Regions from separate parts of the Arthrobacter sp. AOP36-F1-5 genome, predicted to be linked through region 2. Evidence: predicted binding sites of a transcription regulator. Region 2 holds the regulator's gene; the other holds the start of a gene.
The links. The regulator LexA, encoded in region 2, represses DNA repair genes until DNA is damaged. The targets are predictions, from matches to a motif close to TCGAACANNTGTTCGA.
Positions count from the first base shown of each region.

Region 1: AC3ZI9_RS02535 (LexA family protein) is a predicted target of LexA. The motif match lies at 5,875-5,890, and genes of this name have one in related genera.

Region 1 covers NZ_CM176892.1:542,907-557,889, forward strand. Annotated here, with positions in the region: gene AC3ZI9_RS02510 (ABC1 kinase family protein) at 1-986, opposite strand, end outside; gene deoD (purine-nucleoside phosphorylase) at 1,076-1,783, shown strand; gene AC3ZI9_RS02520 (SLC13 family permease) at 1,887-3,434, shown strand; gene AC3ZI9_RS02525 (acyl-CoA thioesterase) at 3,463-3,870, shown strand; gene AC3ZI9_RS02530 (ribonuclease J) at 4,155-5,771, shown strand; gene AC3ZI9_RS02535 (LexA family protein) at 5,924-6,346, shown strand; gene AC3ZI9_RS02540 (Y-family DNA polymerase) at 6,339-7,640, shown strand; gene AC3ZI9_RS02545 (NADP-dependent oxidoreductase) at 7,695-8,702, opposite strand; gene AC3ZI9_RS02550 (TetR/AcrR family transcriptional regulator) at 8,845-9,468, shown strand; gene AC3ZI9_RS02555 (thermonuclease family protein) at 9,761-10,945, shown strand; gene AC3ZI9_RS02560 (thermonuclease family protein) at 11,010-12,212, shown strand; gene AC3ZI9_RS02565 (LysE family translocator) at 12,279-12,920, opposite strand; gene AC3ZI9_RS02570 (Lrp/AsnC family transcriptional regulator) at 13,031-13,480, shown strand; gene AC3ZI9_RS02575 (PepSY domain-containing protein) at 13,580-14,269, shown strand; gene AC3ZI9_RS02580 (LysR family transcriptional regulator) at 14,354-14,983, opposite strand, start outside.
Region 2 covers NZ_CM176892.1:2,320,301-2,335,283, reverse strand. Annotated here, with positions in the region: gene hflX (GTPase HflX) at 1-1,446, shown strand, start outside; gene AC3ZI9_RS10685 (ATP-dependent DNA helicase) at 1,439-3,457, shown strand; gene lexA (transcriptional repressor LexA) at 3,511-4,245, opposite strand; gene AC3ZI9_RS10675 (LysM peptidoglycan-binding domain-containing protein) at 4,509-4,907, shown strand; gene AC3ZI9_RS10670 (histidinol-phosphate transaminase) at 4,975-6,105, shown strand; gene hisB (imidazoleglycerol-phosphate dehydratase HisB) at 6,164-6,784, shown strand; gene hisH (imidazole glycerol phosphate synthase subunit HisH) at 6,785-7,423, shown strand; gene AC3ZI9_RS10655 (hypothetical protein) at 7,423-7,575, shown strand; gene priA (bifunctional 1-(5-phosphoribosyl)-5-((5-phosphoribosylamino)methylideneamino)imidazole-4-carboxamide isomerase/phosphoribosylanthranilate isomerase PriA) at 7,643-8,386, shown strand; gene AC3ZI9_RS10645 (SseB family protein) at 8,389-9,315, shown strand; gene AC3ZI9_RS10640 (DUF1844 domain-containing protein) at 9,413-9,781, opposite strand; gene infC (translation initiation factor IF-3) at 10,019-11,074, shown strand; gene rpmI (50S ribosomal protein L35) at 11,191-11,385, shown strand; gene rplT (50S ribosomal protein L20, sunset domain variant) at 11,490-12,167, shown strand; gene AC3ZI9_RS10620 (TrmH family RNA methyltransferase) at 12,307-13,221, shown strand; gene AC3ZI9_RS10615 (cation diffusion facilitator family transporter) at 13,320-14,276, shown strand; gene AC3ZI9_RS10610 ((deoxy)nucleoside triphosphate pyrophosphohydrolase) at 14,273-14,737, shown strand; gene pcp (pyroglutamyl-peptidase I) at 14,734-14,983, shown strand, end outside.

The DNA.
Region 1 (14,983 bases), 1.7 Mb from region 2:
CGGTGGGGGTCCCGGACCACGATGGCCTGCAGCAGCTTCACGAGTTGGCGTTTCAGGTCGTCGCTGACGTGTCCGACCATGCCGAAGTCGATGATGCCGAATCGTCCGTCGTCCTCGACGAAGAAGTTCCCCGGATGCGGATCGGCATGGAAGAACCCGTGTTCGAAAACCATGCGCAGCAGCACGTTGCACGCCCGGGAGGCCACGTCCGTGGGGTCCAACCCGGTGTCACGCAGTCCCTGGACATCGGTGATCTTCAGCCCGCGCATGCGCTCAAGGGTCAACACCCGCGACGTCGTCGTGCTCCAGAAGACCTCGGGGATGTGGACCTTCTGATCGGTGGCGAAATCCTTGGCGAACCGTTCGGCGTTGCGGCCCTCGGCGAGGTAGTCCAGTTCCCCGCGCAGCGTCCGGGCGAACTCGTCGACGGTATCGGCCAGATGCAGCCCCCGGGCGGTGGCCGAGGCCTGTTCGGCCAGCTTGGCGATTTCTGCCATGATCTCCAGGTCGTTGTTGACCTGTTCCACGATGCCGGGGCGGCGGATCTTGACGACGACGTCGCGGCCCTTCACCGTCGCCAGATGCGCCTGGCCGATGGAACCGGTGGCCAGCGGACTCGGATCCATGGTGGCCAGCAGCTTCGGGGCCTCGGGCCCCAGCTCGGCCTCGATGACCTCGCGGATTCCGTCGAAGGGCACCGAGGGGGTCCCGTCCTGGAGTTTGGCCAGTTCCGTCACGTACTCGGCCGGCAGGAGATCGGAGCGGGTGGAAAGGACCTGGCCGAACTTCACATACACGGCCCCCAGCTCCTCCAGGGCCAGGCGTAGTCGTTGGGGCAGCCCCTGGTTCTGGCCTTGGCCTGCGGGGAACCGGGCCGCGGGACCCAGGATGCGGGCGTCCACGCCCAAGGCGGCGAGCAGGAAGCCCAAACCGTGCCGGCTGAAGGTCTCGGCAATATCGCGGAAGCGTTCGCGGCGACCGGTCATGGCATTCCACGGTGTGAGGAGGTTCCCATGTCGGTCATGCTATCCTCCCGTGCAACCACCCCGACCGCCCCCGACCATCCAGGAGAGTCATGGCCACCCCGCATATCTCAGCAGAACCCGGCGACTTCGCACCCCACGTGCTGATGCCCGGGGATCCGCGACGCGCCCAGCGCATCGCCGAGACCTTCCTGGAGGACCCGCGCCTGGTCACCGAGGTCCGTGGCATCCAGGGCTACACCGGAACCGTCGACGGCCAGCCGGTGTCGGTGATGGCCTCGGGCATGGGAAGCCCCTCGATCAGCATCTATGCCACCGAACTGGCCAGGTTCTACGGGGTGAAGCGGATCATCCGGGTCGGCACCGTGGGCAGCATGCAACCGCAGCTGAAGGTCGGGGACGTCATCGCCGCCGCCGCAGCCCACACCACCTCGGCGATGACCGCGGTGCGTTTCCCCGGTGTCCACATCAGCCACACCCCCGATTTCGGGTTGTTGCGTGCCGCCGTCGCCCATGGGGAGGACAGCGGGAAGACGGTCCATGTCGGCTCCGTGCTGACCAGCGACGACTTCTACAACGGCGACCCCGAGGCCATGGCCCGGCTCGTCGAGGCCGGCACCCTGGCGGTCGAGATGGAAGCCGCCGCCCTGTATGCGGTGGGCATGCGGGAAAAGATCGAGACCCTGATGCTGGGCACCGTCTCCGATGGCAGCCCGGGCAGCTCTGATCTCACTGCGCAGGAACGCGAGGAGACCTTCACCGAGATGGTGGGGTTCGCGTTGGCGGCATTGCGTTCCTGAAGTCCGCGCCGGCCCGCGTGGTGCTCTGGGCAGAAGAGCCCGTATCGGAGATAGTGGGCGGACGGGACCGAACCATCCCGTCCGCGCCAGCAGAAGGACCGTGATGACAACGCCGTCAAACGAACCGGATACCCGTCCGAACGATGCCCCGGACGCCACTGCGGAGGACGACGCCGAACAGGCGCCCGGGCTGCGCGAATCCGCCCAAAGCCCGGCCGTGTTGATGCGCAAGCGGATCGGTCTCTTCGCCGGGCCGGTGCTGGCCGTCGTCGTCTTCTTCCTGCTGCCCGGCGATCTGGCCCAACCCGCCCGGTTCACCGCCGCGGTGGCGACCGTGATGGCCCTGTGGTGGATGACCGAGGCGATCCCGTTGGCCGCCACCGCGCTGCTTCCGCTCGTGTTGTTCCCCATGCTCAACGTCGCCGGAATGGGCGATGCCGCGGCACCGTATGCGAATCCGATCATCTTCCTGTTCATGGGTGGCTTCATGCTCGCCCTGGCCCTGCAACGGTGGAACCTGCACCGGCGGATCGCGCTGGCCACCGTGCTGCTGGTGGGGACCAAGCCCCGCCAGCTGATCGGCGGGTTCATGATCGCCACCGGGTTCATGAGCATGTGGGTGTCCAACACCGCCACGGCGGTGATGATGCTGCCCATCGGGATGTCGGTGCTGGCGTTGACCGCGCGGATGAGCGATGAGAAGAAGGTACCCCCGAAATTCGGGATCGCCCTGATGCTCGGCATCGCCTACTCCGCCTCCATCGGCTCGCTGGGCACCGTCATCGGGACCCCGCCCAACGCCCTGATGGTGGGTTATCTGCAACAGGCCCACGACATCCATGTCGGTTTCGGACAGTGGATGCTGGTGGGCGTTCCCATGTCGGTCGTCTTCATGGCGGTGGCCTGGTACCTGCTGACCTTCGTGATCTTCAAGCCCGAGATCAGCGAGATCCCCGGCGGCCGCCAGCTCATCTCCGATGAGTACAAGAAGCTGGGCCGGATGAACGTCGGGGAGAAACTGGTCCTGGCGATCTTCGTGCTCGCCGCGGCCTCCTGGATCACCGTGCCGCTGCTGTGGCCCGATACCTCCATCGAGGATGCCGTCATTGCGATGTGCGTCGCCGTGGCCCTGTTCATCATCCCGGCGAACCTGCGCAAGGGCGTCCCGCTGCTGAACTGGGGCAGTGCCAAGGAACTGCCCTGGGACATCCTGCTGCTCTTCGGCGGCGGGCTGGCCCTGTCGGCTCAATTCACCGAAACCGGCCTAAGCAAATGGGTCGGCGAACAAGTGGACGGCCTGGGCTTCCTGCCGGTGGTGGTCCTGATCGCCGCCGTGGCCCTGATCGTGTTGGGGCTGACGGAACTGACCAGCAACACGGCCACCGCGGCCGCGTTCCTGCCGCTGATCGGAGGGGTCGCCGTCGGGCTGGGATTGGACCCGATGCTCCTGGTGGTTCCCGTCGCCATCGCCGCCACCTGTGCTTTCATGTTGCCGGTGGCCACCCCGCCCAATGCCATCGCCTACTCCAGCGGCTACGTCGAGATCTCCGACATGCTCAAGGCCGGCATCTGGCTGAACGTCATCTCGCTGGTCCTGACCACTTTGACCACCATGACGTTGGCGGTCTGGGTCTTCGACGTCGTCTATTAGCCGCCAGCGGCCCCGGTAGGGTGGGGCCATGAGTTCCACGGACGTCACCATTGCCTTGCGCTGGTCGGATCAGGATGCCAACGGCCACCTGAACCACGCCCGCATCGTCACCCTCATGGAGGAAGCCAGGGTGCGGTGGATCCGCACCGAGGACGGGTTCGCCCGGTTGCTGATGGGGGTGGTCGTCGCCTCGATGACCGTGGACTACCTGGCCCAGGCCGAATACATCCCGTCGATGACCATCGGCCTGGGCATCGAGCGCATCGGGACGAAATCCTTCACCCTGCGACACACCGGCGTCCAGGACGGGACGACCGTGTTCGTGGGCACCACGGTCATCGTCCCGTTGGCGGCCGACGGTGCGGCCTCCCGCGCGTTGACCGATGACGAGCGCGAGGCATTGGGCAGGCATCTGGTGCAGGACCCCGCCGAATAACCGGTCCACCGCACGATTCCTCCTCCGGAAGCGCGCGGGGTCGCTGCTGCGCGGGGCCCGACGGCGGCGTAGCGCCGAAGCGGTGGTAAAGTCGAGGTAGATATGCTTCTGCCGCCCGTGGGTCGCTGAAGCCCTTGATTTTCCCGGTTCGCTCCGGCGTCGACTGTTCACCTGACGCTGCCGGCCGGATACCGAAGAAACCAGAACAGCACAGAGAACGGACACTCTTGAGAAAAAAGCAGCACCAGACCCCGCCCGCACTCGCCAAGGGAGCCCTGCGTGTCATGCCGTTGGGCGGCCTGGGAGAGATCGGCCGCAACATGACCGTCTTCGAATACGGTGGCAAGTTGCTCATCGTCGACTGCGGCGTCCTCTTCCCCGAGGAACAGCACCCCGGCGTCGACGTCATCCTCCCGGACTTCTCGGCGATCCGCGACCGCCTGGACGATGTGGTGGGCCTCGTGCTCACCCACGGCCACGAGGACCACATCGGCGGCATCCCGTACCTGCTGCGTGAACGCGCCGACATCCCCTTGATCTCCGCCCGGCTGACGCTGGCCTTCGTGAAGACCAAGCTGCAGGAACACCGGATCAAGCCCAACGTGGTCCAGGTCAAGGAAGGCGAACGCAAGAAGTTCGGTCCCTTCGACCTCGAGTTCCTGGCCGTGAACCACTCCATCCCCGACGGCCTGGCCGTGGCGATCCGCACCGGTGCCGGCACCGTGCTGGCCACGGGCGACTTCAAGATGGACCAGTTCCCGCTGGACCGCCGCATCACCGACCTGGCCGGCTTCGCCCGGTTGGGCGAGGAAGGCGTGGACCTGTTCCTGCCGGACTCCACCAACGCCGAGGTCCCGGGCTTCATGGCCGCCGAAGCCGATCTGCTGCCGGCCATCGACAACGTCATGCGTACCGCCCCGCGCCGCGTGATCGTCTCCTCCTTCGCCTCGCATGTGCACCGCATCCAGCAGGTCATCGACTCCGCCCATAAGTACGGCCGCAAGGTCGCCTTCGTGGGCCGTTCGATGGTCCGCAACATGGGCACGGCCCGCGAGCTGGGCTACCTGAAGATCCCGCGCAACGTGCTCGTGGACTTCAAGGAGGTCGACAAGATGGCGCCGGAGAAGGTCGTCATCATCTGCACCGGTTCGCAGGGTGAACCGATGGCCGCACTGGCCCGCATGGCCAACCAGGACCACATCATCGACCTCATCGAAGGCGATACCGTCCTGCTGGCCTCCTCGCTGGTCCCGGGCAACGAGACCTCGATCTACCGCCTGATCAACGACCTGACGAAGCTCGGCGCCAACGTGGTGCACAAGGGCAACGCGAAGGTCCACGTCTCCGGGCACGCCTCGGCCGGCGAACTGGTGTACTGCTACAATCTGGTGCGCCCGAAGAACGTCATGCCGGTCCACGGCGAACACCGCCACCTGAAGGCCAACGCCGAACTGGCGGTGCGCACCGGGGTGGATCCCAAGAATGCACTGGTCCTCGAGGACGGCGTGACCGTCGACCTCAAGGACGGCGTCGCCCGCGTCTCGGGCAACGTCGCCGCCGACTACGTCTACGTCGAGAACATGGTCGCCGGCGCGGCCACGGAGGAGTCCCTGCAGGACCGCATCCGTCTGGCCGAGGACGGCGCGCTGACCGTGCTGGCCATCGTGGACCCGGCGACCGGCGCCCTGGAGGAGGACCCCGAGTTCTTCCCGGTGGGCTTCAGCTTCTCCAATAAGGACCTCGGCAAGGCCGTGGGCATCGTGGAGAAGACCCTCAACGGACTCAAGGGCGTCAAGACCGGGCCGGACGCGGAACGGGCGATCTCCCAGGCCCTGGTGCGCTGGTCCGACCGCGCCTTGCGCCGCAAGCCCGTCGTCACGGTCATCACCGTCGACGCCTAGGCTCCGCCGCCCACCAAACCGGTTCCGATCCCTGCGATCGGGACCGGTTTTTTGGTGCCCGACGGCGGCTCGGGAACCGGGGCCGGTGATGCTACGCTGGTCATCGAAAGTTTGTTCTATTCCAGGGGGGTGTCGTGTTCGGTCAGGAGCCCGTGCATGTCCCGCCGCCCGGCACCTTCGGCGGGGATGAGGCCACCGGCGGGCCGACGGCGGAACGCCAGGCCAGCGGCTTCCCGTCCCCGGCCCGCGACTACTTCCACGGTGGGATCGACCTGAACCGGCATCTGATCCGCGATAGGACGTCCACGTTCATCATGCGTGTGGCGGGGAACTCGATGGCCGCCTCGGGCATCTGCGACGGGGACGAGGTGATCGTGGACCGCTCCCTTCCGGTGCGCGACGGCCGGGTCGTCATCGCCGTCCTGGAGGCCGAAATGGTCATCCGGCGCCTGGGCATCGACGCCGATGGGGTCTGGCTGCGCACCGACGACCCCGCGACCGGTCCGGTCATGGTCCGGGCGTTGGAGGACCTCACCGTCTGGGGCGTGGTCACCCGCTGCCTGCACCATGTCTGAGCCGGGTCCCGGACGCGGGCGCATGGCACTGGTGGACGTGAACAATTTCTATGTCTCCTGCGAGCGGGCCTTCGACCCGCGACTGGAAGGCCGTCCCGTCGTCGTGCTCTCGAACAACGACGGCTGCGTGGTCGCCCGGTCACCCGAAGCCAAGCAGCTCGGCATCAAGACCGGCACCCCGTGGTTCCAGGTCGCCGGGAGCGCGGAGGGCATGGGGCTGGTGGCCCGCTCCAGCAACTACGAGCTCTACGGTGACATGTCGTCCCGCGTGATGGAGGTCATCGGACGGTTCGGCGCCTGGCAGGAGGTCTACTCGATCGACGAGTCGTTCATCGGGCTACCGGGGGACGAATCGTGGCTGCGGGACAGCGCGCGCCGGATCCGGGAAGCGGTGTGGCGCAACGTCGGGGTCCCGGTCTGCGTGGGGGTCGCCCCGACCAAGACCCTGGCGAAGTTCGCCAACCACGTGGCCAAGCACAACCCCGGTCTGGGTGGGGTCTGTTCACTCGACAGCGTCCCGCCGGAGGAGATCCACCGCATCCAATCACGCGTCCCCGTCACCGGGCTGTGGGGTGTCGGGGCCAGAAACGGGCAACGCCTCAACGCCCTGGGCATCGAAACGATCGCCGATCTGCGGGCGGCGGACCCGCTGGTGATCCGCAAGAAGTTCTCGGTGGTGCTGCAGCGCACCGTGCTTGAACTCAACGGCACACCGTGCATTCCCGAGGTCGAGGAGCGGGCGGACAAGGCGCAGATCATGTTCTCGCGTAGTTTCTCCACCCCGGTGACCACCGCCTCGGACATGGACCAGGTGATGGCGCTCTACGCCCAACGCGGGGCCGCGCGGATGGCTGCCGAGGGATTGCGGGCCACGATGCTCACCGTCAGTGCCGGGGTCAGCCGCTTTGCCGGATCCGCGGAAGCACCGGGGGCGAATCCGGTGGTGGGCGTGAGGTTGTCGGCGCCGACGCAGGATCCGATCGTGCTCACCCGGACCGCCGTCGCGGCGATGCGGGAACGGTTGGTCCCCGGGATGCGGTACGTGCGGGCCGGGGTGGTGCTCTCGGGCCTGGAGCCGGCGGATGGCCAGGCGGCTTTCGAGGCCTTCACGGCCGAGGGGGAGGAGCGCCGGATGGGGACGCTGCTCGGGGATGTGCGCGCCCGTTTCGGACAGGCGGCGATCGGGTTGGGCCATGCCGGGCTGGCCGAACCGGCGGCCTGGACGATGAAACGCGAATTCGCTTCGCCCCGCTACACCACCGAATGGTCCGACCTGCCCGTGGTCACCGCGTGAATCCGGCCCCGGCCTCCCCGCGGTGGGGAGGCCGGGGCCCCGGGATGGTGTCGGCTAGAGCTTGACGACCATCTTGCCGGTGTTGGCGCCGCGCATCAGGTCCAGGAACGCGTCGACCGCGTGATCCAGTCCCTCGACCACGGTCTCGTCGAAGACGAGCTCCCCGGCCGCCAGCCTGGCCCCTGCCTGTTCGGCGAAGGCCGGGAGGTGCTCGGTGTAGTTCCCGACCGTGAAGCCCTGCAGGCGCAGGCCCTTGGTGATCAGGTTGGCCATGTTCCGTGGGCCGGCCTCGGGCTCGGTGATGTTGTACTGCGAGATGGCCCCGCACAGGGCCACCCGTCCACCGGTCTTCAGGGTGCCGAGGGCTGCTTCGAGGTGCTCGCCGCCGACGTTGTCGAAGTAGACGTCGATGCCTTCGGGGGCGGCTGCTGCCAGCTGGCCGGCGATATCGCCGTCCTTGTAGTTGAAGGCGGTATCGAACCCGTACTTGGAGGTCAGCAGTTCGATCTTCTCGGGGCTGCCCGCCGAACCGATGACCCGGGCCGCGCCCTTGAGCCGGGCGATCTGGCCGACCATCGTCCCCACGGCCCCGGCGGCACCGGAGACGAAGACGGTGTCACCTTCCTTCATGGAGGCGATCTCGAGCAGGCCGACCCAGGCGGTCAGGCCGGTCATGCCCAACGCGCCCAGGTAGACCGACGCCGGCAGGCCCGGCAGTTCCTGTACGGCGCGGAATCCTGCGGCAGGGCCCTGGGCGACATCCCGCCAGCCCAGGTCGTGCAGGACCAGGGTGCCTTCGGCCAGCGAATCGTCGCGGCTCTCGATGACGCGGCCGACGGCCCCGCCTCCCATGACCTCGCCGACGTTGAACGGGGGGATGTAGGATCCGGTGTTGTCGTTCATCCGGCCGCGCATGTAGGGGTCGACGGAGATGAAGTCGTTGGCGACCCGTACCTCGCCTTCGCCCAATGCCGGAAGATCGACGACGGCGGTGCGGAAGTTCTCGTGGTCGGGCCACCCGGTGGGGCGCTGGGCGAGCTGGATCTGTGTACTGGAAGTCATGGAATTGCTCCCTTGAAGTCGGTGGTATCGCTGACTGCGATAGGTCTATAATATTAGAACGATCGATACAAAATAAACATTTTGAGGCGAAGTTCACCCCGAGCGCAATGCCGGGGGATTCGACGGGGCCGGAAGGAGACACATGGCACGGAGCAAGGCATTCGACGTGGATGAGGTCATCCAAGCGGCCCGGGACGTCTTCTGGGTCGCGGGTTACGATGCCGCGGCCATGCCCGAACTGGAGCGGGCCACGGGGTTGGGCCGCTCGAGCATCTACAACGCCTTCGGCTCCAAGCGGGGGCTCTTCGACGCGGCAGTGCAGAGCTATCTGGACCAGGTGGTCCGGCCCCGGCTCGAGGTCCTGGTCACGGCCCGGGACGGGGCCGCGGGGCTTGGCGCCTACTTCGATTCCCTGGCCGATGCCGTGTGCGGGGAAGTCGGCCCACAGCGCGGATGCCTGTTGCTCACCGCCTCATCGGGACGCAACAGCCGTGACGAAGCGGTGCGTACCGCCATGGAGGCCTACCGGGTCGAAGTGACCGGGGCCTTCGCTGCCGCCTTGCGCCGTGACCTGCCGGCGCCCGCCGTGGATCAGGCCCCGCCGGAGGGACCGGACGCCCAGGCCGAAACCCGGATCGACGAGCGGGCCCGTCTGCTCTTCGCCTTGTTGACCGCGGGGATGACCCTGGCGCGGATCAACCCCGTGGAGGCGGAAGCCACGCTGCGTTCGGCGGCCGCCTTCAGCACCCCGGCCCATGCCTCCTGAGGGCGGCGCACCATGCCGATGTGGGGTTGTCGGTCGATCCACGGTAAAATCCTTGTGGAATGTCATCCCGGCTGTGCCCCGCTCCGACGCCCGGGATGCGCGGAAACGGGGTCCAACCCCGCCCCTCCGCAACCATTAGCGCCATCGGCGCGCCTCGGACGATAGATCCGGGTGGCCCACCGGGCCGCCGTCGTACTTGTTGGGTGGCCTTGGCCTATCCCGGTCCGTGGTACTACATTCGGTAGTCCACGGCCCGTGGTCACACCACCCGCAACCCACTGGAGGCCAGCGCATGGTGGATCCATCGCTTTTGAACAACCGCCCCTTGAAGAGGGCCGCGGCCGTTGTCGTCGGAGTCTTCGTCGTCACGTCGTCGTTGGCCGGCTGCCGCATCAATTTCAAGGACAACCACGTCCCTGAATTCGGCGGGGTCGTCGTCCGGGTGCTCGACGGCGATACCTTCATCGCCGACGTCGACGGCAAGGAAAAGACGGTTGATCTGCTCAACGTCCTGGCCCCGGCCGCCGGCGATGATGCCGAATGCCTCGGTGACCAGGCCACCGAACACCTGAAGACGATGCTGCCGGAGGGCAAGAAGGTCCGTCTGGAATACGACGACGACATGCCTCCCAAGCGCAGGAAGAACATGGCGGCGGCGTTCTCCGCCGGCAACTTCGTCAACGCGGAGATGGCCAAGGCAGGATTTGCCGTCGCGGAAAAGCAAAGCCCCAACAACCCCTACTACGACCGCGTCCTGGAGGCCCAGGATTCCGCCCAGGAGCAGGGCAAGGGACTGTTCGACGGTTCCAAAAAATGCACCATCGCCGCCACGGTGGAACCGGCCATGAAGCGGATGCAGTCCGTGTCGAAGGCCCCGCCGAGCAGCATCGAATCCGCCGAGGACATGATCGACGACCTGAAATCGGTGCTCAAGGACGGCGAATCGGCCAAGGAATCGCTGACCGGCATGGACGTCAAGGAAGGTACCGCGCAGGCCGTGGTCTATGCCTCCGAGAAGGCCCGGTGGGAAAAGGAGATCTCCGGAACCGTCAGCGCGGCGAAGAAGCGCCTGGGTGAAGTCGAAGGCGTCCACACCAAGCTGGTGGCCAAGAAGAAGGCCGAGGACAAGAAGAAGAAGGAAGAAGCCAAACTCGCTGCCGAACGACGCGCGGCCGAGCAGAAGGCCGCCGCAGAACGCGCCGCCGCGGAACAGCGGGCTGCCGAGCAGCGGGCCGCCCAGGAGCGTGCGGCCGCGTCGCAGAAGGCCAAGGCAGACGCTGAAAAGAGCAAGGCGGCGGAGAAGAGCAAGGCCGCCGAGAAGAGCAAGGCCGCCGAAAAGAGCAAGGCGGCCGAGAAGAAGGCCGAGCAGAAAAAGAAGGCCGAACAGAAGAAGAAGGAAGAAGCCAAGAAGAAGAAGGAAAAAGAGAAGAAGCACGGCAGGAGCCATGACGGGGGCGGCAAGAACAAGAAGCCGTGATCGGTCGCACCGGGGTTATGCTTTGAACCATTCGAAGCGTGCGGGCAATCCTGGGGGGAGACCAATGTCGGTCCGGAATCCGGTGACCCCGTCGCCATGGCGGAAGAGCCCGCGGTTCGTCGTGGCTGCCGTGGCGGTCGCCGTTGCCCTGTCGGGCTGCACCTCCGGCGGGTCGGCGGCGGTGGACACCCCGTCCAGCTCCGGGGCGGATGCCACCGTGGTCCGGGTGGTCGACGGCGATACCCTCGTGGCCTCACTCGACGGAACCGAGGAGACCATCCGACTGCTGAACGTCGACACCCCCGAGACCAAGAAGCCCAACACCCCGGTGCAGTGCCTGGGCCCCGAGGCCACCGAGTATCTGCGCCAGCGGCTTCCTGCCGGAACCGGGGTCCACCTCGAGTACGACGTCGAACGTACCGATCGCTACGATCGCACCCTGGCCGGCGTCTATCTGGACGGGGACCTGGTCAATGCGGACATCGCCCGCGAAGGCCTGGGGGTGGCCGTCCTGTTCGAGCCCAACCACCGCTTCCACGACGAGGTCCTCGCGGCCCAACAGGAAGCGCTCGAGGAGGAAACGGGACTTTTTAGTGCAACGGTCGAATGCACCGTTCCCGCTCAGATCGAATCGGCCATCGACCAGCTGGCAACGGTTCCGACGGCGACCGCGCAAACCTCTGCCGAGGCCTCGGGGCTCCTGTCCGGTGCGGCAACGGCCCTTGCTGCGGGAAAGGCGGCCGATCTGCTGCTGGGCCGGACCGATGACTCCGGAGACGCGGTCCGTGCCGTCGTTGGTTCCGTGGTGGCCGGGAAACTGGCTCCGCGGCTATCCAAGGCCACGGCGGCAGCCACCCGGCAGGAGGGCATCCTGAAGGAACGCCGGCAGCTGCTGGTGACCCGGGAACACGAAGCCGCCGTGAAGGCCAAGGCCAAGGCCAAAGCCGAAGCACGGAAGAAGACCGAGGCCAAGGCAGCGGCGGTTGCCGCGCAACAGGCCGCTGCGGCGAGCCGGGCTGCCGCCGCGGAGGCAGCCCGGCAGGAGAAGGCCCGGATCGCCGAACGACAACGGGTGGCCCGCCAGGCTGCCCAGGCCAAGGAAGCCCGCGAGGCAGCGAAGCGGAGAACGCGGAAGGCGCCGGCGCAGGCTCCTGCTGCGCCTCCGGCCACCAGGAAGGTGCCGAAGAAGACCGGCACCCCCTATCCGGGATATACCGGACCTCGTTGCTACGCGCCCGGTGGCAGGACCTGGAAGCCCTGCCCCTGAGCCGTCGCTCACGACGGAACCCGCCGGGCCTCGGCGCCCTTGGACGAAGCCGGGCGGAACCCGCGGCTAGCCGGCCGTGAGGTTGATGACCTGCTCACCGAGCAACAAGGCGCCCAGGCCCAGCATGATCACGCCACTGGAGAGCGTGACGATGCGGGCTGCTGTCGGGCGGCTGGCCAGCAGACGGCGGGCGCCGAGGGCGACGCCGGTGTAGACGACGGCGGAAACCAGGATATGGGAGATCCCCAGGATGCCGGTTTGCACCGGCGCCGGCAGCCCGGCATTCAAATCGATGAATTGCGGGATGAGGGCCAGATAGAGCAACAGGGCCTTGGGGTTGGTTCCGCTGGTGCCCAGCCCGCGCAGGAAGCTGCTGCCGTTCCCGGGCGGGGGCTGGGCCCCCTCGGCGGCACTGGTGTAGCCGGCGTCGCGCCAGGAGCGGGTGGTCGAGACACCGAGCCAGATCAAATAGGCGGCACCGACAAGCGTCAGGGCGGCCAGCAACTGGGGCAGGGCAATGACCAATGCCGCAAGACCAGCGACGATGAGCAGGGTGTGGACCATGAACCCGCTGAGCAGGCCACCCACGGCAGGGGCGATCCTTCGCCCGCTGAGTCCGGAGGAAATCGCATACGCCCAGTCGGCGCCCGGCGTCAGGGCCAGGGCGACGGACATGGCGGCGAATCCGAGGATCAGATGTGGGTCCATGAGGCGCTCCTGGTGGTCGTGTTGCTCTTCGGGGAAAGCTTAGGAAACTCCGCCCCAAAAGTGCTTACCGTTTTTCGAGGAAACGACGCGCCTCACGATAAGGTTCTTGCGTGATTGACGATATAGATAGAAATATTTTGCGCCTGCTTCAACAGGATGGTCGGATGACCGTCACGGCCCTGGCCGCGGAAGTGGGTCTGACCGTCGCCCCTTGTCACCGTCGACTTCGTGACCTTGAAGCCGCCGGAGTCGTTTCGGGCTACCGGGCGATCCTCGACGCGCCCCGGATCGGGCTGGGCTTCCAGGCCCTGGTGTTCGTCACCCTGAAGGATCGGCAGAACATGTATGCCTTCGAGGACGAGGTGGCATCCATCCCGGAAATCGTTGAGGGCTCACGACTATTCGGGGAACCTGACTTCCTGCTCAAGGTCATGGCCACCGACCTCTCCAGCTACCAGCAGTTCTATGACGAGGTCCTGGTGGGGCTGGCCGGAGTGGAGAAGCTGACCTCGACGATCGTGATGAAGAGCCTGAAGGGGGCGGGGGAACTTCCGGTCTAAGGGTGGCCAGGGGATCCGGCCGCGAGCGAAATGACTGGACGTTGGTCGACGGGCGGCGTAGTTTGGCCGGTTCAAGCACGTTGAGTATTGGAGGGCGAAATGTCCAAGGATCTTGAGAGCATTCAGGCCGGAGCGCCACGCACCACGGCACGGCTTCGGGGCCCCCGGCAGCTCGTCGCAGTCTCGGCCGTCACCATGCTCGCACTGGCCGGTTGTTCCGGTGGTGGCTCCGGAGATGACGGTTCCGCCGCACCCAGCCCGGAAGCGGAGTCCTCCAGCCAGCCGGCCATGTCCCCATCCTCGGACGCCGGCAATGAAGCGGGCGCTTCGGGCAGCAGCACCGACAGCGAGGGCATCTCCTTGGAGGACGCCGGCGACGCCGCCCTCGAGGAAGTCTCCGACAGTACGGTGATATCGATTGAAACCGAGGAGAACGGGACCCGGTGGGAAGTCCAGGTCGTGACCTCCGATGGCACCGAACACGAAGTCGACATCTCCGCCGACGACGGCAGCGTGATCGGCTCGCCTTCCACGGAAGACGACGACGAGCAGGATCGGCAAAAGCACCAGGATCGGGTCGACGCCGCCAAGGTTGACTTCAAGGAGGCTGCCGCGAAGTTCCGCGATGCCGTCCCGGATGCCCGCATCACCGAACTCGGCCTCGATGACGAGCACGGCACGACCGTCTGGGAAGGCGATTTGATCGACGACGCCGGCGCCAAGCACGAGGTGCAGATCGATGCCGGTAGCGGGGACGTCCTGACGAACTCCAAGGATGCGGACGACTAACCCGGTACCACTGCCGGATGGACACCCGCCCCCCGGAGGCGGCGGCGTCATGAAGGGCCCTGCCGCGCTGACCCCGGGGGAGGGTCAGGACCGGAGCGCCTGGCGACGGCCCCGGGTCTCTGTCAGGAGCGCCTCGACGACCGCCTTCACGCCGGGCGAGCGCAGCGACTCCGTACGGGCCACCGCCGAGTAGGTGATGCCCCGTTCGAAGTCATCGGCCAGGACCGGAACGAACCCCGGGTCCTGGTGGACCACGTAGGAAGGCAGCATGCCGATGCCCCCGCCGGCGCGCACCGCCTGCAGCTGGGCGAAGATGCTGGTGGCCTGGAAGGCCGCCGCCGGGACCGGTAGCCCGGAGGAGCGGTAGTCCAGCTCCGCGACCTGCAGCTCCGAATCGACGTAGGAGACGAAACGGTGCCGGGCCAGGTCCGTCAGGGTCGCCGGTTCTCCGGCGTCGTGCAGGTACGCGGGGCTGGCGAACAACCGGAGGAAGTATCTGGTGAGGACCATGACTTCGGCCCGCGAATCCTCCACCCGCCCGGCGACGACCTCCAGATCGACCCCCGAACGGTTGCGGCTGGCCCGACGGGTGGCACTGAGCAGTTCGACCTTCAGCCGCGGGTGCTCCTGCTGGAGTCGGGCGATCGCCGGTGCGGCGATATAAGCACCGAAGGCATCGGAGGCATGGACGCGCACGACGCCGGACACCTCCTC
Region 2 (14,983 bases):
AGGCGCGCCCAGGCGCCGCTGGGCGGCAAAGCCCTGGCCTTGGACGGCAAGGGTGACGGACACTCATCAAGCGATGGCGACCAGCGCGATCTGTCCGAACGCCATGCGCTGCGCCGCGTCGCCGGATTGTCCACCGAGCTGGAAGACGTCACCGAGGTCGAAAACCGGCAGCTTCGGCTGGAACGGGTGGTACTCGCCGGAATCTGGACCGAAGGAACGTCCCAGGAAGCGGAAAACTCCCTGCGGGAACTGGCCGCCTTGGCCGAAACAGCGGGATCGGAAGTCCTGGATGGCATGGTCCAGCGCCGCTTGAAACCGGATCCAGCCACGTTCCTGGGCTCGGGCAAGGCCCAGGAGCTGCGCGATGTCGTGGCCAGCACCGGGGCCGATACCGTGGTCGTCGATTCCGAACTGGCTCCATCCCAGCGCAGGGCGTTGGAGGACATCGTCCGGGTGAAGGTCATCGACAGGACCTCGCTGATCCTGGACATCTTCGCCCAACATGCGCAGAGCCGTGAGGGCAAGGCCCAGGTCGAACTGGCCCAGCTTGAATACCTTCTTCCCCGCCTCCGTGGCTGGGGCGAATCCATGTCACGCCAAGCCGGTGGCCGGGTCGGGACCGCGGGCGGTGGCATCGGATCACGCGGCCCCGGCGAGACCAAGATCGAATTGGACCGTCGACGGATCCGTGACCGCATGGCCAAACTCCGTCGCGAGATCAAGGGCATGAAACCGGCACGTGATGCCAAACGCTCGAACCGGAAACGCAATGCCGTTCCGGCGGTGGCCATTGCCGGGTACACGAACGCGGGAAAGTCCTCGCTGCTGAACCGCTTGACCGACGCCGGGGCGCTGGTGGAGAACGCACTGTTCGCCACGCTGGATCCCACGGTCCGGCGCACGGAAACCGAAGATGGCTTGGGGTACACCATTGCCGATACCGTGGGATTCGTCAGGTCGTTGCCCACCCAACTGGTGGAGGCCTTCCGCTCGACCCTCGAGGAAATCGCCGACGCCGATCTGATCCTGCACGTGGTCGATGCCTCCCACCCCGACCCCGAAGGCCAGATCCATGCGGTCCGGGAGGTCCTCACCGAGGTCGACGCGCAGGACATTGCAGAGATCATCGTGTTGAACAAGGCCGATATCGCCGATCCGTTCGTCGTCGAACGCATTCGTCAACGCGAACCGAACCATGTGGTGGTCTCTGCCCGGACCGGCGGGGGGATCCCCGAACTGCTTGCGGCGATCAGCGAAGCCATCCCCCGTCCGGATGTGGCCATGGAATTGCTGATTCCCTATGACCGTGGTGATCTGGTCCACCGGCTGCACGGCTCCGACGCGGAGATCCTGGAGACCGAGCACCTGGATGAAGGGACCCGTCTGTCCGTGAAGGTACGCGGTGCACTCGCCGCGGAATTGGAGCAGTTCGTCGTACATGGCTGAAGTACAAGAGGTGGTCGCCCTCCTGGATCAGGCGGTCGAACGCATGGGCGGGGAAAGCAGGCCCGGACAGCATGAGATGACCAAACAGGTCGTGGAGGCCTTCGAAAGCGGAAAGCACCTCCTGGTGCAGGCCGGCACCGGGACGGGTAAATCGCTGGCCTATCTGGTTCCGGCGATCGCCCACGCCCTCGAAGCAGATAAACCGGTGGTCGTCTCCACCGCGACCTTGGCCCTGCAGGCCCAGATCGTCGGTCGGGACGTTCCCCGGCTCCTGGAGAACCTGGATGACGAGCTGCCGCGGCACCTGGATGTCGCCCTGGCCAAGGGGCGATCGAACTATGTCTGCAAGTACAAGCTGGGAGGCGGCTACCCCGACGAGGATGAAGGGGCGCTCTTCGCGTTGGGCGATGACGGGGCGGCCCGCCCGTTGACCGCCGGCACGGGGCCCACTTCGGCACTGGGCCAGGAAGTCGTTCGCGTACGCGAATGGGCCGAGGAAACCGAATCGGGGGACCGGGACGATCTCGTCCCGGGGGTCAGCGAACGTGCCTGGCGGCAGGTCTCCGTCAGTGCCATGGACTGCCTCGGTGCCCAGCGGTGCCCGATGGCCGAGGAATGCTTCAGCGAACTGGCCCGCAAGAAGGCCGGCGATGCCGACATCGTGATCACCAACCACGCCTTGCTGGCCGTCTCGGCGTTCGAGGGATTGGCGGTGCTGCCGGAATTTGACACGGTGATCATCGACGAGGCCCATGAACTCCAGGACCGGGTCACCAATTCGGTGACCCGCCCCATCTCGGCAGCGCTGGTTGCCGCCGCGGCCACCGCGACCCGCAGAAACTGCAAAGGCGTCGCTGTCGAAGCCCTCAACCAGGCGGGTAAGACCCTGTCCGACTCCCTGGAGGGAGTGCCGACCGGGCTGCTGCCCAAGGGGCTGAACGAAGAGCAGGTCGCCGCCATCGCCGCCGTGCGCGAAGCGGCGCGTACGGCCCTGTCCGACTCGAAACCGGGGAATGGCGAAACCGCTGACGGCGGACGCCAGATGGCCCGCTCGCAGTTGATGTATCTGCAGGAACAGTGCGAACGCCTCGATGGACCCGCCGATGAACGCGAGGTCGTCTGGATATCCCGCCAAGGCAACTTCACCCCGGGGGCCGGTTACAGCGCCCCGGATGACTCGGCCCCCGCGACGATCAATGTCGCTCCACTGTCGGTGGCCGGCAAATTACGTGAGGGCCTCTTCGACGGCCGCACGGTCGTCCTGACCTCCGCGACCCTGGCCATAGGTGCTGCCTTCGAACCGGTGGCCGGATCGTTGGGGCTGCTCGGCGAGGGGGCTCCCGCGTGGACGGGCATCGATGTCGGTAGCCCCTTTGACTATGCCCGGCAGGGGATGCTCTATGTTGCGCGGCATCTGCCCAAACCATCGCGAAACGTATCGACCGAGGCCCTGGATGAGCTCGCCGACCTGATCGGGGCCTCCGGCGGGGGAGTACTGGCATTGTTCTCCTCCCGGCGGGCCGCCGAGGAGGCCGCCGAAGCGCTGCGGCCACGGGTGGACCCGGAGATTCTCTGCCAGGGCGAGTCGAGCATGTCCACGTTGGTCCGGCAGTTCGCCGATGAACGCGATACCTGCCTGTTCGGGACCATGACCCTCTGGCAGGGAGTCGACGTGCCGGGTCAGTCATGCCGGGTGGTGGTCATCGACAGGATCCCTTTCCCACGCCCCGACGACCCGCTGTCCACGGCACGCAGCCGCGACGTTGCCCGACATGGGGGCAACGGTTTCATGGCCGTCTCCGCCTCCCATGCAGCAGTCCGTCTGGCCCAGGGGGCAGGCCGGTTGATCCGTTCCACGGGGGACCGTGGCGTGGTGGCCGTCTTGGATTCACGGCTGGCCACCGAACGCTATGGAAACTACCTGCGTGCGTCGCTGCCCCCGATGTGGTCGACCACGGACAAGGACGTCGTGCTGGGGTCGCTGAGGCGTCTGGCGGCGAGCGAGGACTAGACATGAAAGGAGGGCCCGTCCGCGGACGGGCCCTCCTGGAAGTACACCGCGGCCTAGATCGAACGCATCACCGAAACGACCTTGCCCATGACGGTGGCATGATCGCCCAGGATCGGCTCGTACTGGCGGTTCTGTGGCAGCAGCCACGTGTGGCCGTCGCGCTGCCTGAAGGTCTTCACCGTGGCCTCGTCATCGAGCAGCGCCGCGACGACATCGCCGTTCTCCGCATGTTGCTGACGGCGGACGACGACCCAGTCCCCGTCACAGATGGCTGCCTCGACCATCGAATCCCCGCTGACCTTGAGCATGAACAGTTCACCGTGCCCGACGAGTTGGCGTGGCAATGACATGACATCCTCGACCGCCTGGTCCGCCAGGATTGGTCCACCGGCGGCGATGCGGCCCACCAGCGGAACCCGGGCCACCTCGTCGGAATCATCCGAGTCCACCACGGTCAGCCGGGGCCGAAGCTGCTCCGGTTCCCGCGGGGCGGGAGCCGGCTGCGAGGCCTCCGGGGTCCCGGTGACCTCGGGGGCCAGCGGGCGCAGGATCTCCATGGCCCGGGGGCGGCGTGGATCCCTCCGGATGTAGCCGAGCTTCTCCAGCTGGGCGAGCTGGTGGGTGACGCTGGACAAGCTCGCCAGCCCGACCGTATCGCCGATTTCGCGCATGGACGGCGGATACCCCTTGGCGGTCACGGCCTCCTGGATGGTTTCCAGGATCCGCCTCTGCCGGACAGTCAACCCCTTCGGTGCCTTCTTCGGCGCCGGATTCTCCGCTGAGCTCATGATCCATCCCGTCCTGGTAAATCGCCGGCGTACCGGGGCTGTGCGCAATGTGTCGGATGCAACTGGTGGACTCTCATCCATCCAGCCGATGGCTTCCACTCTAGGGCAGTCACGGACTTCATTCAAAGATTTATTCGAACGTGTCTCGACAATCTTCGTACATAGATGCTAAAAATGAGATAGAAGTTCGAATATGAGTTCGAAGATCGGGTTCGACACCCGCAACGAGAACCCGCTTCGGCGGACAACAGGAAGGTCAGACCATGGCGCAGATCGCACTCGCAGCCCCGGTGTCCCTCAAGGCGGACTCCGTTCCGACCACCGCCCCGGCCCGTGCCTCCACCCCTCGGGGCCGGCTGGAGCTGACGCGACGGGGGCGCTTCATCCTCATTGGCCTGCCGGTCATGCTGGCAGCCACCGCCCTGCTCGTCCTCGCTGGCATCTTCACCGCCCCGGTCATGGCCTCGGACGCATCGGATACGACCGCGGTGGAAGCCACGACCGTCTCCGTCATGGAGGGCGACACGGTCTGGGCGCTGGCCGAGGAGTTCGCCCCGCAGCGCGACCGCCGTGACGTCATGGCGGAAATCACGGAAATGAACGACCTGAACGGATCGGTCCTCGTCCCGGGCCAGGAGATCTTCGTCCCCACGGGCGATTAGGCCCGCTTTATGACCCTGTCACCCGGTCCGATTCCCGACTGCGGGGCACGGGCAATAGAATGGGGTCGTGAGTGATCAGCTGGAACGACTGGCCAAATTGCCCCTGCGTGAAAACCTGCGTGGCATCGAACCCTACGGCGCACCGCAACTGGACGTGCCCATCCTGTTGAACGTCAACGAGAACACCCATCCGTTGCCCGAGGCAGTAAGCCGGGCCATCTCCGAAGAGGTCAGTGCCGCCGCTGCGTCCCTGAACCGTTACCCGGATCGTGAATTCACCGAACTCCGCGAACGCCTCGCCGACTATTTGGGACACGGGCTGGATGCGGCGAACATGTGGGCCGCCAACGGATCCAACGAGGTCCTGCAGCAGATCCTCCAGGCCTTCGGAGGGCCGGGACGCACCGTGATGAGCTTCCCGCCCACGTATTCGATGTACCCGTTGCTGGCCAGCGGGACCGACACCACCTACCTCGCCGGAGAGCGGAGCGGTGACTTCGGACTCAGCGCGCGATCCGCAGCGGACCAGGTCACGGAGGCGGCGCCGGATATCGTGATCCTCTGTTCGCCGAACAACCCGACGGGTACCGCCCTGGGACTGGACGTCGTGGAAGCGGTATACGAGGCAGGGCGTGCCAGCCAGGCGATCGTCATCGTCGATGAGGCCTACGCCGAATTCGCACTCAGCGGGACCGGATCCGCGCTGACACTGCTGCCCGGCCGCGAACGACTGATCGTCACCCGGACCATGAGCAAGGCCTTCGCGCTGGCCGGGGCCCGGCTGGGCTATCTCGCGGCGGCCCCGGAAATCGCCGATGCGCTGCGCCTGGTCCGTCTGCCTTACCACCTCTCGGCCGTCACCCAAGCCACCGCCAATGCCGCCTTGAAACAGGTCGATGCGCTGCTGGCCACGGTCGAGGACATCAAGGGCCAACGCGACAGGATCGTCCGCGAACTCACCCGGTTGGGGTTGGAACCGGCAGTCAGTGACTCCAATTTCGTCTTTTTCGGCGGGCTCGAGCATTCCCGTGCCATCTGGCAGGGTCTGCTCGAGGCCGGGGTACTCATCCGAGATGTGGGCATCGCCGGTCATCTGCGGGTCACCGCTGGAACCGAGACCGAGACGACCGCATTCCTCCAGGCCTTGGAGGGCCTCCTGAGCCCCGCCGCGGATACCGGCTCCGGGCACGACAGCTAGACTTAACCTGCGGGCCGCCACCGTCGCCGCCCGCCCCACCCACACCGAAGGAATACCCATGTCTGCAGAATTGCTCGGCGGTCGCCGAGCCCGCATGGAGCGTGCCACCAGCGAGTCCACCGTCACCGTCGAACTCGACCTGGACGGCACGGGTGTCGCGAACATCAGCACCAGCGTCCCGTTCTACGACCACATGCTCACGGCGCTGGCAAAGCACTCGCTGATCGACCTGACGGTCCAGGCGACCGGCGACACCCACATCGACGCCCACCACACGGTGGAGGACGTGGCCATCACCATCGGCGAGGTCCTGCGCACCGCCCTGGGCGACAAGGCGGGGATCCGCCGCTTCGGCGAAGCTTCGGTCCCGCTCGATGAGGCCCTGGCCCACGCGGTCGTCGACATCTCGGGACGGCCCTATCTGGTCCACGGGGGTGAGCCGGCTGGTCAGGAATACCACTTGATCGGCGGGCACTTCACCGGCTCGCTCACCCGCCACGTCTTCGAATCGATCACGCTGCACGCACAGATCTGCCTGCACATGCGACTGGTGTGCGGCAGGGACCCGCACCACATCGTCGAAGCGCAGTTCAAGGCCTTCGCCCGCGCCTTGCGCCAGGCCGTGGAACCAGACCCCCGCAACGCCGGGATGATCCCCTCCACGAAGGGTGCCCTGTAGATGGCCGGGCCCCGGATCACCGTGCTGGATTACGGATCGGGCAACATCCGTTCCGCGGTCCGCGCGCTCGAACACGTCGGAGCCGAAGTCACCCTGAGCAACAAACCGGATGACATTCGTGGGGCCGATGGTCTCGTCGTTCCAGGAGTCGGCGCCTTCGCCAGCGTGATGAAGGCCCTCGGCGAGGTCGGGGCAGGACCGTTGATCGGGCGCCGGATCGCCGGGGGCCGTCCGGTCCTGGGGATCTGCGTCGGCCACCAGGTCTTCTTCGATGAGGGGGTCGAACACGGTATCCGGACCGCCGGTTTCGGGGAATGGCCCGGAACCGTCGAGCGGCTCAAGGCGCCGGTGGTCCCGCATATGGGCTGGAACACCGTCACGGCGGCCGAAGGGTCCAGGCTCTTTGCCGGTCTCGAGGACGAGCGGTTCTACTTCGTACACTCCTATGCGGTCCAGCATTGGGATTTCCCGGTGGCCCAACCGCGTATGAGCCCCCCGGCAGTGACCTGGTCCGATCACGGGGGCCCCTTCATCGCCGCCGTGGAGAACGGGCCGTTGTCGGCCGTGCAGTTCCACCCGGAGAAGTCAGGCGAAGCAGGGGCGAAACTGCTATCCAACTGGTTGGGAACCCTGTCCTGATGTGGAGTCTCATCCTCATGGCGGTCGGCGGCATCCTCGCCGGTGGTGCGTTGTCGCTGCGTCAGCAAAAGGCCCATATCTCCTGGATCATCGCGACCTGGGTCCTGGCGGCGATGGCCCTGCTTTCCGCCTACATCATGACCCTGAAGTAGTCTTCCCCTCCCGGCAAGACGCCGCGTACCACCCCCCCCACGACCTATTCGACGAAGACCGGAGAAGATCCCCGTGACCAGCAACAGCATCCTCGAACTCCTGCCCGCGGTGGACATCGCCGACGGGCAAGCCGTCCGCCTCGTCCAGGGCGAAGCCGGCAGCGAGACCGGGTACGGTGACCCGCTTGAAGCGGCCCTGGCCTGGCAACAAGACGGCGCCGAGTGGGTGCACCTGGTGGACCTGGACGCCGCATTCGGGAGGGGGAACAACACCCAGGCCGTCGCCCGGATTTCCCGTGAACTGGGAATCAAGATCGAACTCTCCGGCGGAATCCGGGACGACGAATCCTTGGAACGGGCGCTGGAATTCGGTGCCGCCCGGGTCAACCTGGGTACCGCTGCCCTGGAAGCCCCCGACTGGACGGCCCGCGCCATCGCCCGGCACGGAGACAAGATCGCCGTCGGACTCGATGTGCGGGGAACCACGTTGGCCGGCCGCGGGTGGACCAGCGAAGGGGGAGACCTCTGGGACGTGCTGGCCCGGCTCGAAGACGCCGGATGCGCCCGCTACGTCGTGACCGATGTGACCAAGGACGGAACACTGCGCGGTCCGAACGTGGACCTGCTGCGTGAAATGTGCACCCGAACCAGTCGACCCGTGATCGCCTCCGGCGGGATCTCCAGCCTCGATGACCTGCGCGAACTACGTGCCTTGGTGCCCGACGGGGTCGAGGGCGCAATCGTGGGCAAGGCCCTGTATTCCGGGCAGTTCACCCTGCCCCAGGCCCTCGACGTCGCCGGCCGGCGGTAGCGATGACCGACGGCGCATCCAACGCGGCCGCCAGAACACCCCGCGGGAAAGCTCCCACGGACCAGCGGATCGGCCGCCACCTGCCAGGACATATCGAGGCCGCCCTGCTCCGCGCCGGAGAAGCCACCGACTCCGCCGGCCAATCCTGGGCCGGACGGGATCTGTCGGGCGGGGGAAACCCGCTGCACCACTTCGATGATGACGACGGCACGGCCGACCCCGGCTACCTCGAAGCCATCACCGCGCTGAAGGCCGGCTCCGGTACCGAACAAATGGTCCACGAGGCGTTGGCCCACGCCAGGGTGTTCGTGCCCGTGGTCGCGACCCTGGCCGAAGGGGGCCTCGGGGACCACGGATTCACCGAAGACAAGGAAGCCGATATGGCGCTGGTGACCATCACCGCCCCTGACGGCCGCCCCGCCCTGCCGGTGTTCAGCAGTGTCGACCGGTTGCAGGCCTGGCACGGGCAAGCACGCCCCGTGGCCGTCTACGCTCCGCGGGCCGCCTTGTCCGCCGTGGCCGAAAAGGCCCAGCTCATCGTGATCGACCCCGCGGCAGAGGCCACCTTCGTCCTGCGACGGCCCGCGATGTGGGCGCTGGCCCAACAGCAGGAGTGGACCCCCAGCTACGCCGACGAGACCCTGCTGCCGCTGCTGCAGGCCGCGGCCGACGCCGATCCCGCCATCCTCGGGATCACCGCGGCCCCGGGCCGGGGCGTTGCTTCGCGCACCGCCGATGGGACGGTCATGGCCGGGGGAGGCCCGGGCCCGGAGCTGCGCGTGGAGGTCTCCCTGCGTTCCGGGATGGCCCGTGATGACGTCACCGACACCGTCGAGCGACTGCAACGCACGCTGGGAGCCGACCCGGAATTCGGTGCCCGGGTCGATTCGTTGGAACTCGGACTCCAGGGACCACCGGCCCGCGCGTGAACGGCTACGCCACCCGGCGGCAGGGACCCCCGGGCCGGGCAGCGAAAAGGAGGCCGCCACCGGGGTGGCGACCTCCCTGGGAATGGTGGTCGAAGCCCTAGTTCACGGGCCCGGTGAGTTTCTCGCCGGGACCCTGCCCCGGGGCATCCGGGTAGTTGGAGGCCTCACGGAAGGCCAGCTGCAAGGAGCGCAGGCCGTCGCGTAGCGGGCCGGCATGCTGGGAGCCGACTTCGGGTGCTGCTGCCGTGATCAGACCCGCCAGTGCGGTGATGAGCTTGCGGGCTTCATCCAGGTCCTGCAGGTCTTCCGCGTCTTCGCCTTCGGCGAGTCCGCACTTCACGGCTGCCGCGCTCATCAGGTGCACGGCTGCGGTGGTAATGACTTCCACGGCCGCTACTTCAGCGATGTCGCGAACCTCGTTGGTCTCGCCGAAGGTGGCGTCCGGATTGGTTTCAGGGGTACTCATGCTGCTAAGCTTTTCACAGACCGACTGGTTTTGCTGACTCAGCGGATTCCGCCCCACCGGGCGAAGGATCCGTCGGGAACAACGAAACGAGTATGCAAGTGGAGGCCTACTCCCACCCGCAGTAACCGCTTCAGGTTGCCGGGTCACTTCGGGACGGAACCACGGGTTCCGTGGCATGCGCGAGCAGCCGAACCGATTTTCCAGGCCTCCATCTGCCCAGCAGCTGGAGGCCTTCTCTTGTTGCTGGCGGCTTCGAACTACGAAAAGCAGGAGCGACACATCAGCGATCCACGCATTAACGATCGAATCCGCGTCCCAGAGGTGCGGCTGGTTGGACCCAACGGCGAACAGGTGGGCATTGTCCGCATCGAGGACGCGTTGCGTCTGGCCGCGGAGTCCGACCTTGATCTGGTCGAGGTGGCGCCGACGGCCAAGCCGCCCGTGTGCAAACTGATGGACTTCGGCAAATTCAAGTACGAAGCCGCGGTGAAGGCACGCGAGGCACGCAAGAACCAGACCAACACGGTCCTCAAGGAAGTCCGCTTCCGCCTCAAGATCGACAAGCACGATTACGAGACGAAGACCGGGCATGCCCTGCGCTTCCTCGGCGCTGGCGACAAGGTCAAGGCCATGATCCAGTTCCGTGGTCGTGAGCAGCAGCGTCCCGAACTGGGCATCCGCCTGCTGAACAAGTTCGCCGAAGACGTGGCCGAAGTCGGCGTCGTCGAGTCGAGCCCGCGTCAGGACGGCCGCAACATGGTCATGGTCGTCGGACCGCTGAAGAACAAGGCAGAGGCCAAGGCCGAAGCCCGCCGTCAGGCACAGCGTGAAAACGACAAGGCCAAGTCCAAGGCGACCAAGGAAGACCGCGTCGATACCTCGGACGAGCAGCCGGCCATGACCCAGTCCTTGGGTGACAACCTTCCGGACGAGTTCCAGGCGCGTCTGGCCCAGGTCGAGGCGGATAACGCCGAAAAGGCCAAGGTCGACGCCGCAGCAGCCAAGGAAGCAGAAGCCAAGGCAGCCGCAGCCCCGCAGACCCCCGAGGCCGAACCGGCCACCAAGCCTGCGGAAGCCGCCAAGCCTGCGGAAGCGACCAAGCCAGCGGCGGCCAGCAAGCCGTCGACCGCGGCGAAGCCGGCAGCGGCAGCCAAGCCGGCCGCTGCAGCGAAGCCCGCAGCAGCTCCGAAGCCGGCCGCCAAGCCGGCCCCGAAGCCTGCGCCGAAACCGGCACCGAAGCCCAGCGCGGCTCCGAAGCCCACCGCGGCTCCGAAACCTCGTCCGGGTAAATAGCCCGGTGTGGCCAGCCCCTGTCGGGGGCAGCACTTGACCCACGGTTTCCCATACAGGAAGCCTCAAAGATCCCCGGTCCGATAGGGCAACGGGAGCACGTAAGGAGAACGGCGGATATGCCGAAGTTCAAGACCCACAGTGGCGCCAAGAAGCGCTTCAAGCTCACCGGTAGCGGCAAGATCATGCGCCAGCAGGCCAATCGTCGTCACTACCTGGAGCACAAGCCTTCCAGCCTGAAGCGCCAGCTCAAGGGCGAACGGATCGTTGCCAAGGCGGACACCAAGACCATCAAGCGGATGCTGGGCCTCTAAGCACACGCACCGGGAACCACGAGTTCCCATCCATCCATGGAGTTCCCCCGGACAGGTCGCCGATAGGCAGGCATCCCGAGGACAAGATATTAAGGAGTACACACGTGGCACGTGTGAAGCGGGCAGTCAACGCCCACAAGAAGCGTCGGGTCGTTCTCGAACGGGCCAAGGGCTACCGCGGTCAGCGTTCGCGCCTGTACCGCAAGGCCAAGGAGCAGCTGCTCCACTCGTTCGTCTACAGCTACGGCCACCGCCGCAAGCGCAAGGGTGACTTCCGTCGCCTCTGGATCCAGCGCATCAACGCTGCTTCCCGCGCGAACGGCCTGACCTACAACCGTCTGATCCAGGGCTTGAAGGCCGCTGAGGTCGAGGTTGATCGCCGGATGCTCGCCGATCTCGCCGTGTCCGACGCCAACGCGTTCGGCGCACTGGTCAAGGTCGCCAAGGAGGCCCTCCCGGCCGACGTCAACGCCCCGGCCGCCGAGAAGCCCGCCACGAAGGCACCGGCTGCTCCGGCCGCCAAGAAGGCTGCCGCCCCCAAGGCCGCCGCCCCGAAGGCCGCCAAGGCCACCGAGGGTGAAGGCATGGTCAAGGCCGTTGAAGGCGAGGAAGCCCCCGCGGGCTACGTCATCAAGGGCAACCAGTCGATGAAGTACCACGTGCCGGATTCGACCTGGTACGACCAGACGCAGCCGGAGTTCTGGTTCAACTCCGTCGAGGCCGCCAAGGCCGCCGGTTTCGAGCCGGCAGGTGGCGAGTCCCGCCAGCAGTTCTCCAAGTAGGACACTGCGCCGCGGGCCACGGCCCGCATGGTGCGAGGGGACGGAATTCCAAGCGGATTCCGTCCCCTCGGCCGTTAACCACTAGTGGTGGCCGGACCACCTGTGCGCTGCGGCGCCCGACACCGATAAGGTTCTTCCCATGAGCGCCGAACACCACGCTGAGATCGAAATGACCAACCCACGGGCCGAACGCGTCCGCGACGTGGCCCGGTTGGCCACCCGGCCCGGCCGTGCCAAGAAGGCTGCTTTCCTGGCCGAGGGACCCCAAGCGGTCCGTGAGGCACTGCAACGCCACGACACCATGGTGGCCGGGGGCGAACGCGGGATCGTCCAGGAGGTCTTCGCCACCGCTGAAGCCCTCCAGCGACACCCGGATCTGGCGCGGCCGCGGACCAGGGTCAGGCTGCGCACCGCGAGCCCCGAGGTGCTGGCCGCCATGGCCGACACCGTGTCCCCGCAAGGGATCATGGCCGTCTGCCGCATCGCCGAGACCAGCCTCGATGAGGTGTTCGACGCCGGGACGCGGCTTGTCGCCGTATTGTGCCGGGTCCAGGACCCCGGCAACGCCGGCACGATCCTCCGCGCCGCCGTGGCAGCGGGGGCCGATGCAGTCGTGCTCACCGGGGGAAGCGTCGACATCTACAACCCCAAGGCCGTGCGCTCCACCGTCGGATCCATCTTCCAGGTGCCGATCGTCTCCGGGGTGTCGTTCACGTCCCTGGCCGCTGCGGCGCAGGAGGCGCAGGTGCAGCTTCTGGCCGCCGACGGGTACGGGGATACCGACCTCGACGTGCTGCAGGACCAGAGCACGATGCGCCGCCTGGGTGGACCTGGCAGCAGCGGGAGTGTTGCGGGACCTCAGCTGGAGGCACCCACCGCGTGGCTCTTCGGCAACGAAGCCCAGGGACTGGACGAGGAGGAACTGACGACCGCGGGCCACCGGGTTGCGGTACCGCTCTACGGGGTCGCGGAATCATTGAACGTGGGCACGGCGGCCACCGTCTGCCTCTACGCCTCGGCGCGGGCGCACCGGAGATCCGGTCCATCCGCCTGAGGGCACGGTCCGGGCGTGGCGGGAGGAGCCCCTCGACGTAGTACCGTGACGCAAGGATATCCAATGGCGCGCATCGCGCCCCGACAGAGGCGGTAACCATGGCAGCATCCGGTGGGAACAAGGCCGTCGTCGCGGCGCTGGCAGCCAATCTGGCGATCGCCGTCTTCAAGTTCGTCGCCTGGCTGCTCACCCAGTCCTCATCGATGCTGGCCGAGGCGATCCACTCGGTCGCGGACTCGGGCAACCAGGTCCTGCTGCTGATTGGCGGGAAGAGGTCCACCCGTGAAGCCAACCCCGCACACCCCTTCGGGTTCGGACGTGAGCGGTATATCTACGCCTTCATCGTCTCCATCATCCTGTTCAGCGTCGGCGGGCTGTTCGCCCTCTATGAGGCCTTCCAGAAGTTCAAGGATCCCCATGGCATCGAAGGACCCTGGTGGTGGGTCCCGGTCGCCGTGCTCGTCGGGGCGATCATCGCCGAAGGACTCTCCTTCAGGACGGCCATCCGCGAATCCAACCAGGTCCGCGGGACCACGGGGTGGGTGAAGTTCGTTCGCCGGGCCAAGGCCCCCGAACTACCGGTGATCCTGTTGGAGGACCTGGGGGCACTGGTGGGCCTGTTTTTCGCCCTGCTGGGGGTGGGGTTGACCCTGCTGACGGGCAATGGGCTCTTCGACGCCGCCGGGACCGCGATGATCGGGGTGCTGCTGGTCTGCATCGCGGTCATCCTGGCCGTGGAAACCAAATCCCTGCTGCTGGGGGAGTCGGCGACCGGTGAAGACATCGCCGGGATCGAAGCGGCCATCCGCGCCGACGGCACCGACATCATCCACCTGAAGACCCTGCACCTGGGCCCTGAGGAGATCCTCGTTGCCGCCAAGTTCGGCATCCGCAAGGGCAGTTCCGGTGAAGACATCGCCAGGGCCATCGATGCGACCGAGGCGCGGATCCGCGCCTCGGTGCCGACCGCAACACTGATCTACCTCGAACCTGACATCGAACGGACGACCGAGGACATCGGGGGTCCCGGGACCAACGAAGGAGTCGCTGAATGAATGCGTTGAAACAAATCGTCGGCGCGGCACTGGTTGATTCGCTCCAGGCCCCGACCCGGCTGTTGGCGGCCCGCCGGACCAGTCCGCCCGCCTTGGCCGGGCTCTGGGAATTTCCCGGGGGCAAGGTCGAAGCCGGGGAGGGCTGCCAGGCCGGTCTGCTTCGTGAACTGGCCGAGGAGCTGGGCATCGAGGCGGAACTCGGAGCCGAAATCGAGGGACCGATCGACCAGGGCTGGAAACTCTCGGGACCTGCGGCCATGCGCGTCTGGCTCGCCTGCGTCACCGACGGGACCCCCGAACCGCTGGAAGACCACGACGAACTGCGGTGGCTGGAACTCGATGGGGACCTGAAGGACGTTGTTCCGTGGATTCCCGCGGATCTGCCGATCGTCGAGGCGATCGTGGCCCGACACGGTGCCCTACCCGGGACGGTATCCGGTCAGGGCATCGTGCGCCCATGATCCTGCTGACCGGTTTCGAACCTTTTGGCGGGGATCCGCTGAACCCGTCAGGGGACGCCTCACGCCGTGCCGCGGAACTGCTCTCCGAATCCGGCCACCCCGCCACCGCCGTCGAACTTCCGTGTGTCTTTTCCGAAGCCGCGGGAGTCCTGCGCAGGGCCCTGCAGGACCACCGTCCGGAACTGGTGGTCTGCACCGGGCTCAATGCCGCTGCCGGGGCCGTCATGCTCGAACGGGTCGCCCTGA